One region of the Paenibacillus sp. FSL P4-0081 genome, then DNA from elsewhere that is predicted to be linked to it. Evidence: a T-box and tRNA genes for the amino acid it is inferred to sense, from the RefSeq annotation. Region 1 holds a T-box; the other holds one or more tRNA genes.
What was found. A T-box is a leader RNA that pairs with one kind of tRNA and senses whether it is charged. The one in region 1 lies ahead of pheS (phenylalanine--tRNA ligase subunit alpha), so its partner is inferred to be a tRNA-Phe.

Region 2: it encodes a tRNA-Phe, which carries the amino acid that the T-box ahead of pheS (phenylalanine--tRNA ligase subunit alpha) is inferred to sense. The anticodon was not compared.

What each region holds. Positions count from the first base shown of each region.
Region 1 covers NZ_CP009280.1:2,255,658-2,259,851, forward strand. Annotated here, with positions in the region: gene P40081_RS09555 (hypothetical protein) at 1-1,211, opposite strand, end outside; T-box leader at 1,483-1,770, shown strand; gene pheS (phenylalanine--tRNA ligase subunit alpha) at 1,829-2,863, shown strand; gene pheT (phenylalanine--tRNA ligase subunit beta) at 3,199-4,194, shown strand, end outside.
Region 2 covers NZ_CP009280.1:7,398,308-7,402,501, forward strand. Annotated here, with positions in the region: gene P40081_RS31330 (MerR family transcriptional regulator) at 1-152, opposite strand, end outside; gene P40081_RS31335 (aldo/keto reductase) at 308-1,228, shown strand; tRNA gene P40081_RS31340 (tRNA-Leu) at 1,381-1,459, opposite strand; tRNA gene P40081_RS31345 (tRNA-Cys) at 1,489-1,562, opposite strand; tRNA gene P40081_RS31350 (tRNA-Gly) at 1,570-1,644, opposite strand; tRNA gene P40081_RS31355 (tRNA-Gln) at 1,651-1,725, opposite strand; tRNA gene P40081_RS31360 (tRNA-His) at 1,744-1,819, opposite strand; tRNA gene P40081_RS31365 (tRNA-His) at 1,869-1,944, opposite strand; tRNA gene P40081_RS31370 (tRNA-Trp) at 1,971-2,044, opposite strand; tRNA gene P40081_RS31375 (tRNA-Tyr) at 2,050-2,135, opposite strand; tRNA gene P40081_RS31380 (tRNA-Thr) at 2,141-2,216, opposite strand; tRNA gene P40081_RS31385 (tRNA-Phe) at 2,237-2,312, opposite strand; tRNA gene P40081_RS31390 (tRNA-Asp) at 2,332-2,409, opposite strand; tRNA gene P40081_RS31395 (tRNA-Met) at 2,414-2,490, opposite strand; tRNA gene P40081_RS31400 (tRNA-Val) at 2,524-2,599, opposite strand; tRNA gene P40081_RS31405 (tRNA-Glu) at 2,605-2,676, opposite strand; tRNA gene P40081_RS31410 (tRNA-Ser) at 2,708-2,797, opposite strand; tRNA gene P40081_RS31415 (tRNA-Asn) at 2,801-2,876, opposite strand; rRNA gene P40081_RS31420 (23S ribosomal RNA) at 2,940-4,194, opposite strand, start outside.

The sequences.
Region 1 (4,194 bases):
AGCGGAACGCTGGCGGTTAGTTCAATCAGCTTTTCTTCCAGCGGCTTCAAGGTAAGGGAGCTGAACGCAGTCGTTGTTACCGGGAAGGTATAACCTTCAGCGGATTTGACAGCAAGCTCATACGCAGGCAAAGTCACTGCTTTGGTGCCGGCATTTTTAAGGGTGAGCTGATAACTCCATACGGCATTGCCATTGTCTGCATGCACACTTGCGTCCGCGAGCTTCATGTCTACAATATTGCTGTCGATGGAGATCTTCTTGGTATAGCCGGCCGCCACGGTGAAATCAGCTGTACCCGCAGCAGGAAGGGAATAGGAGGAGACCGGAAGATAGAGCTTCAGCCCTTCATCCAGCTTGGCGATCTGCAGTGTCATCTTGGTGACGTTCATGTAGGAGGGAATCTCAGTCATATAGTAGAGCGTCTTCTTCTCCTGGGGCTGAACCTTGTATTCAGAGCTGCTGTCATCCAGCGCTAGCGTGAAGGTAGAGCCGCCCGAGGATTTCAGGTACAGGCTGTAGCCAGGGTCTGTGAGTACTTTGGTGCCCAGATTCGTTATACTGAGTCCAACCTTGGCATAGACCTTGCCGTTATATTTGTAGATTTGTGCAGACTCAGCTTTGGTGTTGACCGGTATGCTGCCAAGTTCAACTTTGCGGGTCTCACCCGTAAGGGCGGACAGCGAGTAGTTAGAAGGAACGGTAAAAGTGCCTATGCGCTGTTCATAATTGGCGGCACTGAAGTTCCAGCCGTACATGTTTACTTTAAGCCCTTTGGCCGAGGCGGCTGTTCCAATATTCGCATAATATGTAATGCTGGTGCTCTGCTTAGCAGCGATCTTTTTGACAGCACTGTCTGCGCTGACCGGGATTCCCTTAATGATGCTGCCGCCGGCAGTCACGATTTTGGAGAAATAATTGACCATATTGACGCTGCTGCTTGCATTGTTAGTATAGGTGAGTGTATAAGTAAGAATATTTCCGCCGGTTTGGCTCTGAATGCCTACATTGCCCAGCTTCACACTAAGCGTGGTGCCGAGCTTGATTGCGCTGAGGCCTGTAAGACTGGAGACTTCCGTTACTGTGGCAGCTGTTTTGGCAGTGGTTGTACTGGCCGAGGCAGCAAACGCCGTGGTTCCCGCGCTCCCCGCGAGTTGACTTGCAGCAAATGTACTGAGTAACAGCAGAACAAATGCTTTTCTTCGTTTAAGCATGAATTTCCCTCCCTGTATAAAAGCCGATACTATCCAAAAGCCGCCCTGTTCTAATGAGGACAGCCAGGCTTATCTCAAAAGGGAAAATATCAAATTCGGCTGAACGTTCGCTGAAAAAAAGCCCCCAAAACCGCGCTGAAGCTTAAAGGAAGCTTAAAGGAAGATAAAAATTAACCTAAAATTGTGCAACTTGTCAAAAGCGCCGTTATTGCATATAATAAATAGACATATCTTCCGAACTGGAAGATCGAATGTATTTGACACAATCCGCATAAATGCATTGATGGAGAAGAGTACGCAGTGCCTGGCTTACAGGGAGGAAGCGCCGCAGATTGAGAGCGTTTCTAAGAGAGCAGAGCTGCCGAAGTTCACTCCGGAGCAGTTCCCTGAATTCCATTCAAGGCTTCCTTGAGGGACACAGTAGGGGATACCGGCCGCAGACCGTTATTTCTGTTAAAGTGAGACAGGTCTCCGCCGGTCCGAAAGAGGGAATATTGCTCTTAAGGGAAGCGTCGCAGCCGTCTAACAAGGGTGGTACCACGGTCTTTTCGTCCCTTTACCGGGAGGAAAGGCCTTTTTTTGTTGACAATACGAGATTTAAGGGGGCAGTACAAAGCATGAAAGAGAAATTGGAAGCATTGAAGGCCGAGGCATTGGCTAAGCTGCAGGAGGTAACCGATCCGCAGATTCTGAATGATTTGCGCGTCAAATACCTTGGCAAAAAAGGTGAGCTTACGGAGGTTCTGCGCGGTATGGGCGGACTCAGCGCGGAAGAACGCCCGGTGATCGGCCAGGTGGCCAATCTGGTGCGCAGTGCCATTGAAGAGGTAATCGGCTCTAAGCAGGAAATCTTCCAGCAGCAGGAGACACAGAACCGCCTGAATGCGGAGAAGGTCGATGTGTCGCTGCCGGGCCGCGGCCTGCCGCAAGGCGGTATTCATCCGCTGAACCGCGTAATTCAGGAGATTGAGGATATTTTCATCGGCATGGGCTACCGGATTGAAGAAGGTCCGGAAGTAGAGACAGACTACTATAACTTCGAGGCTCTGAATCTGCCGAAGAACCATCCGGCCCGCGATATGCAGGATTCCTTCTATTTAACAGAAGATCTTCTGATGCGCACACAGACTTCTCCGGTGCAGGTCCGCACCATGCAGGCTATGAAGGGCGAAACTCCGGTCAAAATCATCTGTCCGGGCAAAGTATTCCGCCGCGATGACGACGATGCGACCCACTCCTTCCAGTTCCATCAGATTGAAGGCCTGGTTATTGGCCGCAATATCCGCATGAGCGACCTGAAGGGCACCCTGCTGCAGTTCATGAAGGAGATGTTCGGTCCTACAGCAGGCATCCGCCTGCGTCCGAGCTTCTTCCCGTTCACCGAGCCGAGTGTTGAGGTAGACGTGAGCTGCTTCAAATGCGGCGGCGAAGGCTGCCGTCTCTGCAAGCAGAGCGGCTGGCTGGAAATCCTCGGTGCCGGCATGGTACATCCGAATGTGCTGCGGATGGGCGGCTACGACCCTGAGATTTACAGCGGCTTCGCTTTCGGCGTAGGCGCAGAACGGATCGCGATGCTGAAGTATGGCATCGATGACATCCGCTACTTCTACACGAATGATATGGGTTTTGTGAAGCAGTTCAAGGGGATTTAGAGATTTGGCGGGTGTGCGTGGTGCGGGATTGGAAGGGTTGCAGTAGATTTTGAGTTGCTGTTTCTATACCTGTTAAAAATGAACCGGAGGGGAATTTTGGAACTGTAGGAGCGGTAGCGTCCGCCTTTGTGTTTGGATTTCTACCGCGAATAGCGGTTTGAATCAGGAAATCCAAACACAACAGCGGCCGGAAGTCCAAATATTCCTTGCAGGGGCACTATTAACAGAGAGTTTTGAAGCAGGAAGGAAAGATCGTGCAGCGGCTTACTGGCAAGCGCGTCAAGCACTGACGGCATGGAGATAAATACATCTGAAACAAAAGGAAGTGTGCGAAAATGAAAGTATCAACCGCCTGGCTGGCTGATTATATATCGCTGGACGGGGTGACCGCTGATGAACTCGCGGACAAAATCACTACCGCCGGCATTGAGATTGACGGAGTTGAACGCCGTAACAAAGGGATTTCCGGAATCGTAACCGGCTATGTGAAATCCAAAGAAAAACATCCGGACGCCGACAAGCTGAACATCTGCATCGTGGATGCCGGACAGGGCGAGGATCTGCAGATTGTCTGCGGTGCCAAGAATGTCGCAGCGGGACAGAAGGTTCCGGTCGCACTGGTTGGCGCTAAGCTGCCCGGACTGGAAATCAAGAAAGCTAAGCTTCGCGGCGTGCTGTCGCAGGGGATGATCTGCTCGGCCAAAGAGCTGGGGCTGAACGACAAGCTGCTGCCCAAAGAGCTTCAGGAAGGCATTCTCGTATTGCCTGAGAATACGGAAGTCGGCCAGGATATTCTGAAGGTGCTTGGCCTGAACGATGAGATCCTGGACTTCGATCTGACCCCTAACCGCTCCGACTGTCTGAGCATGATCGGTGCTGCTTATGAAGTGAGCGCAATTCTGGGCCGTGACCTGCAGCTGGCAGATCCGGCGGCAGAGCTTGTGGAAGCAGGCGGACGGGCAGCGGATTCCATCACTGTCAATATTGAAAATGAAGAATACTGCAGCCATTATGCAGTGCGTTATATTGCCGGAGTGAAGACAGCTCCATCCCCGCTGTGGATTCAGAACCGCCTGATGGCGGCCGGGGTACGCCCGATCAACAACATCGTCGATATTACCAACTATGTGATGCTGGAATACGGACAGCCGCTGCATGCGTTTGACGGCGATCAGCTGGCAGGCGGAACGATTGGTGTACGGTTCGCTCATGAAGGCGAGCTGCTGACAACACTTGACGGCCAGGAGCGCAAGCTGGAGCCGCAGATGCTTGTCATCGCTGACGGGTCAGGAGCTATCGGCCTGGCTGGCGTTATGGGCGGATTATCGACT
Region 2 (4,194 bases), 3.3 Mb from region 1:
AACGAAATTAACTCCAGATCCTCATCGTCAAAACACCGGTTGCCGTTAACATCTCTTGCCACAACCGGCAATACGCCCTCCCGTTCGTAGTAACGCAGCGTATATTGGCTCAGTCCGCTTTTTTGTGCTATGGTTTTGATGCTGTATCCCATTATTGCAGCTCCCTTCTGTCAGCTGGTATCGGTTTCACCTCTTAAGGTAACACCATTTGGTTTCTATGAAAAGCCGCTCTATAAATCTATTGACTTACACCTAACTCTAAGGTCTAAGCTTAACACTGTACCTTCATTTAAGGAGTGAATAATTAATGGTAAAAAGAATTAACGTTGCTAATGGTGCGCTGGAGGTCGCTGAAATCTCCCTGGGCTGTATGCGGATTGCAGATCTGTCACCACAAGAGGCCGATGTACATATTCACAGCGCCCTTGAGGCTGGCATAGACTTTTTTGACCACGCTGACATTTATGCTGCCGGTAAAGCTGAGGAGGTGTTCGGCGACGTGCTGGCTGCAAGTCCGGGCATGCGTGAGCAACTGCTGATTCAGACCAAATGCGGAATCCGTAATGGCTTCTTCGACTTCTCCAAAGAGCATATTGTGAGCTCGGTAGAGAACAGCCTGAAGCGCCTGAAGACCGATTATGTCGATGTTCTGCTGCTGCACCGCCCGGACACCCTTATGGAGCCTGAAGAAGTAGCAGAAGCCTTTGATCAGCTGGAGAGCAGAGGTTTGGTGAAACACTTCGGCGTCAGCAACCAGAATCCCCTGCAGATTGAATTGCTGAAAAAGAACGTCAAGCAGCCCCTGCTGTTCAACCAGCTTCAGCTCAGCGTAATGGTCACCGGCATGATCGATTCCGGGATCAACGTCAATATGACAAATTCCGGATCAGTTGTCCATGATGGAGGCATCCTGGAGTATAGCCGCCTGCATGATATGACGATCCAGCCTTGGTCACCGTTCCAATACGGTTTCTTTGAAGGCGTATTCCTCGGCAATGAGAAGTTCCCGGAGGTGAATGAAGTCATTAACCGTCTGGCTGCGGAAAAAGGTGTAGCAGATACGGCCATCGCCATCGCCTGGCTCCTTCGCCATCCGGCTAAGATGCAGCCGGTGGTCGGTACCACCAACACAGCGCGCTTGCTTGATATCGCCAAAGCTTCCGATATAACCCTCAGCCGCCAGGAATGGTACGAGATCTACCGCGCGGCCGGGAACGTGCTTCCTTAAGTGAGTCTTAGCATCAACATATAAAACATATAAAACCCGCAACGAATTTGATGATCTAAGTTCGTTGCGGGTTTTATCCTTAATTTGAGATGGAGTATAAATATAAAAATCCCTCAGGAGTCAAACTCCTAAGGGACTAGTTTCATAAATTATACCGGCGAGAGGACTCGAACCTCCACGGTTTCCCACTCGATTTTGAGTCGAGCGCGTCTGCCATTCCGCCACGCCGGCATATACATAGAATTAGTTCTAAAAGATAATGGAGGTGCCACCCAGATTTGAACTGGGGATAAAGCTTTTGCAGAGCTTTGCCTTACCACTTGGCTATGGCACCAAAAAAATGGAGCGGACGACGGGAATCGAACCCGCGACCCTCGCCTTGGCAAGGCGATGCTCTACCGCTGAGCCACGTCCGCATATAATGGCTGGGGATATAGGAATCGAACCTATGAATGACGGAGTCAAAGTCCGTTGCCTTACCGCTTGGCTAATCCCCAACATTTGATTTAATAAAATGGGGCGACTGATGGGTCTCGAACCCACGAATGCCGGAACCACAATCCGGTGCGTTAACCCCTTCGCCACAGTCGCCATATGAAGCTTATTTAATTGCAATGCCTTATAACCCTTATAAAAGAAATGGGGCGACCGATGGGTCTCGAACCCACGAATGCCGGAACCACAATCCGGTGCGTTAACCACTTCGCCACGATCGCCATATTAAATTTTATAGGATATTACTTGGCAGGGGCAGCAGGAATTGAACCCACACCAACGGTTTTGGAGACCGTTGTTCTACCTTTAAACTATGCCCCTAAAAATGGTGGAGGCTGATGGATTCGAACCACCGAACACGTACGTGAGCAGATTTACAGTCTGATGCGTTTGGCCACTTCGCTAAGCCTCCGAGGATGGTGCCGGCGAGAGGACTTGAACCCCCAACCTACTGATTACAAGTCAGTTGCTCTACCAATTGAGCTACACCGGCATATTAAGTTGTAAAAAATATGGTGGCGCGGGAGGGAATCGAACCCCCGACACAAGGATTTTCAGTCCTTTGCTCTACCGACTGAGCTACCGAGCCGAACATTTCTTCATAAAGATGGCGGAACCGACGGGATTCGAACCCGCGATCTCCTGCGTGACAGGCAGGCATGTTAGGCCAACTACACCACGGTTCCAAATTGGTTGCGGGGGCAGGATTTGAACCTGCGGCCTTCGGGTTATGAGCCCGACGAGCTACCGGGCTGCTCCACCCCGCGTCAATGTTAAAGATCTATTCTGTTAAAGATAGATGGTGGAGGCTGAGGGGTTCGAACCCCCGACCCTCTGCTTGTAAGGCAGATGCTCTCCCAGCTGAGCTAAGCCTCCATATATGACTCGTATGGGATTCGAACCCATGTTACCTCCGTGAAAGGGAGGTGTCTTAACCCCTTGACCAACGAGCCATGCTGATTAAATATTTGTAAGGTAAAGCTACGGAGAGAGAGGGATTCGAACCCTCGAGACGCTTGTGGCGCCTACACGATTTCCAATCGTGCTCCTTCGGCCAAACTCGGACACCTCTCCAGATGGCTCCCCGAACAGGACTCGAACCTGTGACAACTCGATTAACAGTCGAGTGCTCTACCAACTGAGCTATCAGGGAATATACATATCAGGCTTGATCACCTGAAAACTGAATCCGAAACGAATCTGCATTCTTCGAAATTTGGATAAGCCCTCGACCGATTAGTATTGGTCAGCTCCATGCATTGCTGCACTTCCACCTCCAACCTATCTACCTCGTCGTCTTCAAGGGGTCTTACTAATTGGGAAATCTCATCTTGAGGGGGGCTTCACGCTTAGATGCTTTCAGCGCTTATCCCGTCCGTACGTAGCTACTCAGCCATGCTCCTGGCGGAACAACTGATGCACCAGCGGTACGTCCATCCCGGTCCTCTCGTACTAAGGACAGCTCCTCTCAAATTTCCTGCGCCCACGACAGATAGGGACCGAACTGTCTCACGACGTTCTGAACCCAGCTCGCGTACCGCTTTAATGGGCGAACAGCCCAACCCTTGGGACCTACTTCAGCCCCAGGATGCGATGAGCCGACATCGAGGTGCCAAACCTCCCCGTCGATGTGGACTCTTGGGGGAGATAAGCCTGTTATCCCCAGGGTAGCTTTTATCCGTTGAGCGATGGCCCTTCCATGCGGTACCACCGGATCACTAAGTCCGACTTTCGTCCCTGCTCGACTTGTAGGTCTCGCAGTCAAGCTCCCTTATGCCTTTGCACTCTGCGAATGATTTCCAACCATTCTGAGGGAACCTTTGAACGCCTCCGTTACTCTTTAGGAGGCGACCGCCCCAGTCAAACTGCCCGCCTGACACGGTCCCCGTACCCGGTAAGGGCACTAGGTTAGAACCTAGATACGATCAGGGTGGTATCCCAACGGCGCCTCCGCAGAAGCTTGCGCTCCTGCCTCACCGGCTCCCACCTATCCTGTACAGATCGTACCCAAATTCAATATCAAGCTGCAGTAAAGCTCCATGGGGTCTTTCCGTCTTGTCGCGGGTAACCTGCATCTTCACAGGTATTAAAATTTCACCGGATCTCTCGTTGAGACAGCGCCCAAGTCGTTACGCCATTCGTGCGGGTCAGAATTTACCTGACAAGGAATTTCGCTACCTTAGGACCGTTATAGTTACGGCCGCCGTTTACTGGGGCTTCGGTTCACAGCTTCGGGTTTAACCCCTAACCACTCCCCTTAACCTTCCAGCACCGGGCAGGCGTCAGCCCGTATACTTCGCCTTGCGGCTTCGCACAGACCTGTGTTTTTGCTAAACAGTCGCTTGGGCCTTTTCACTGCGGCCCCCTCGGGCTATTCACCCTACCGAGGCACCTCTTCTCCCGAAGTTACGAGGTCATTTTGCCGAGTTCCTTAACGAGAGTTCTTCCGCGCGCCTTAGAATTCTCTTCTC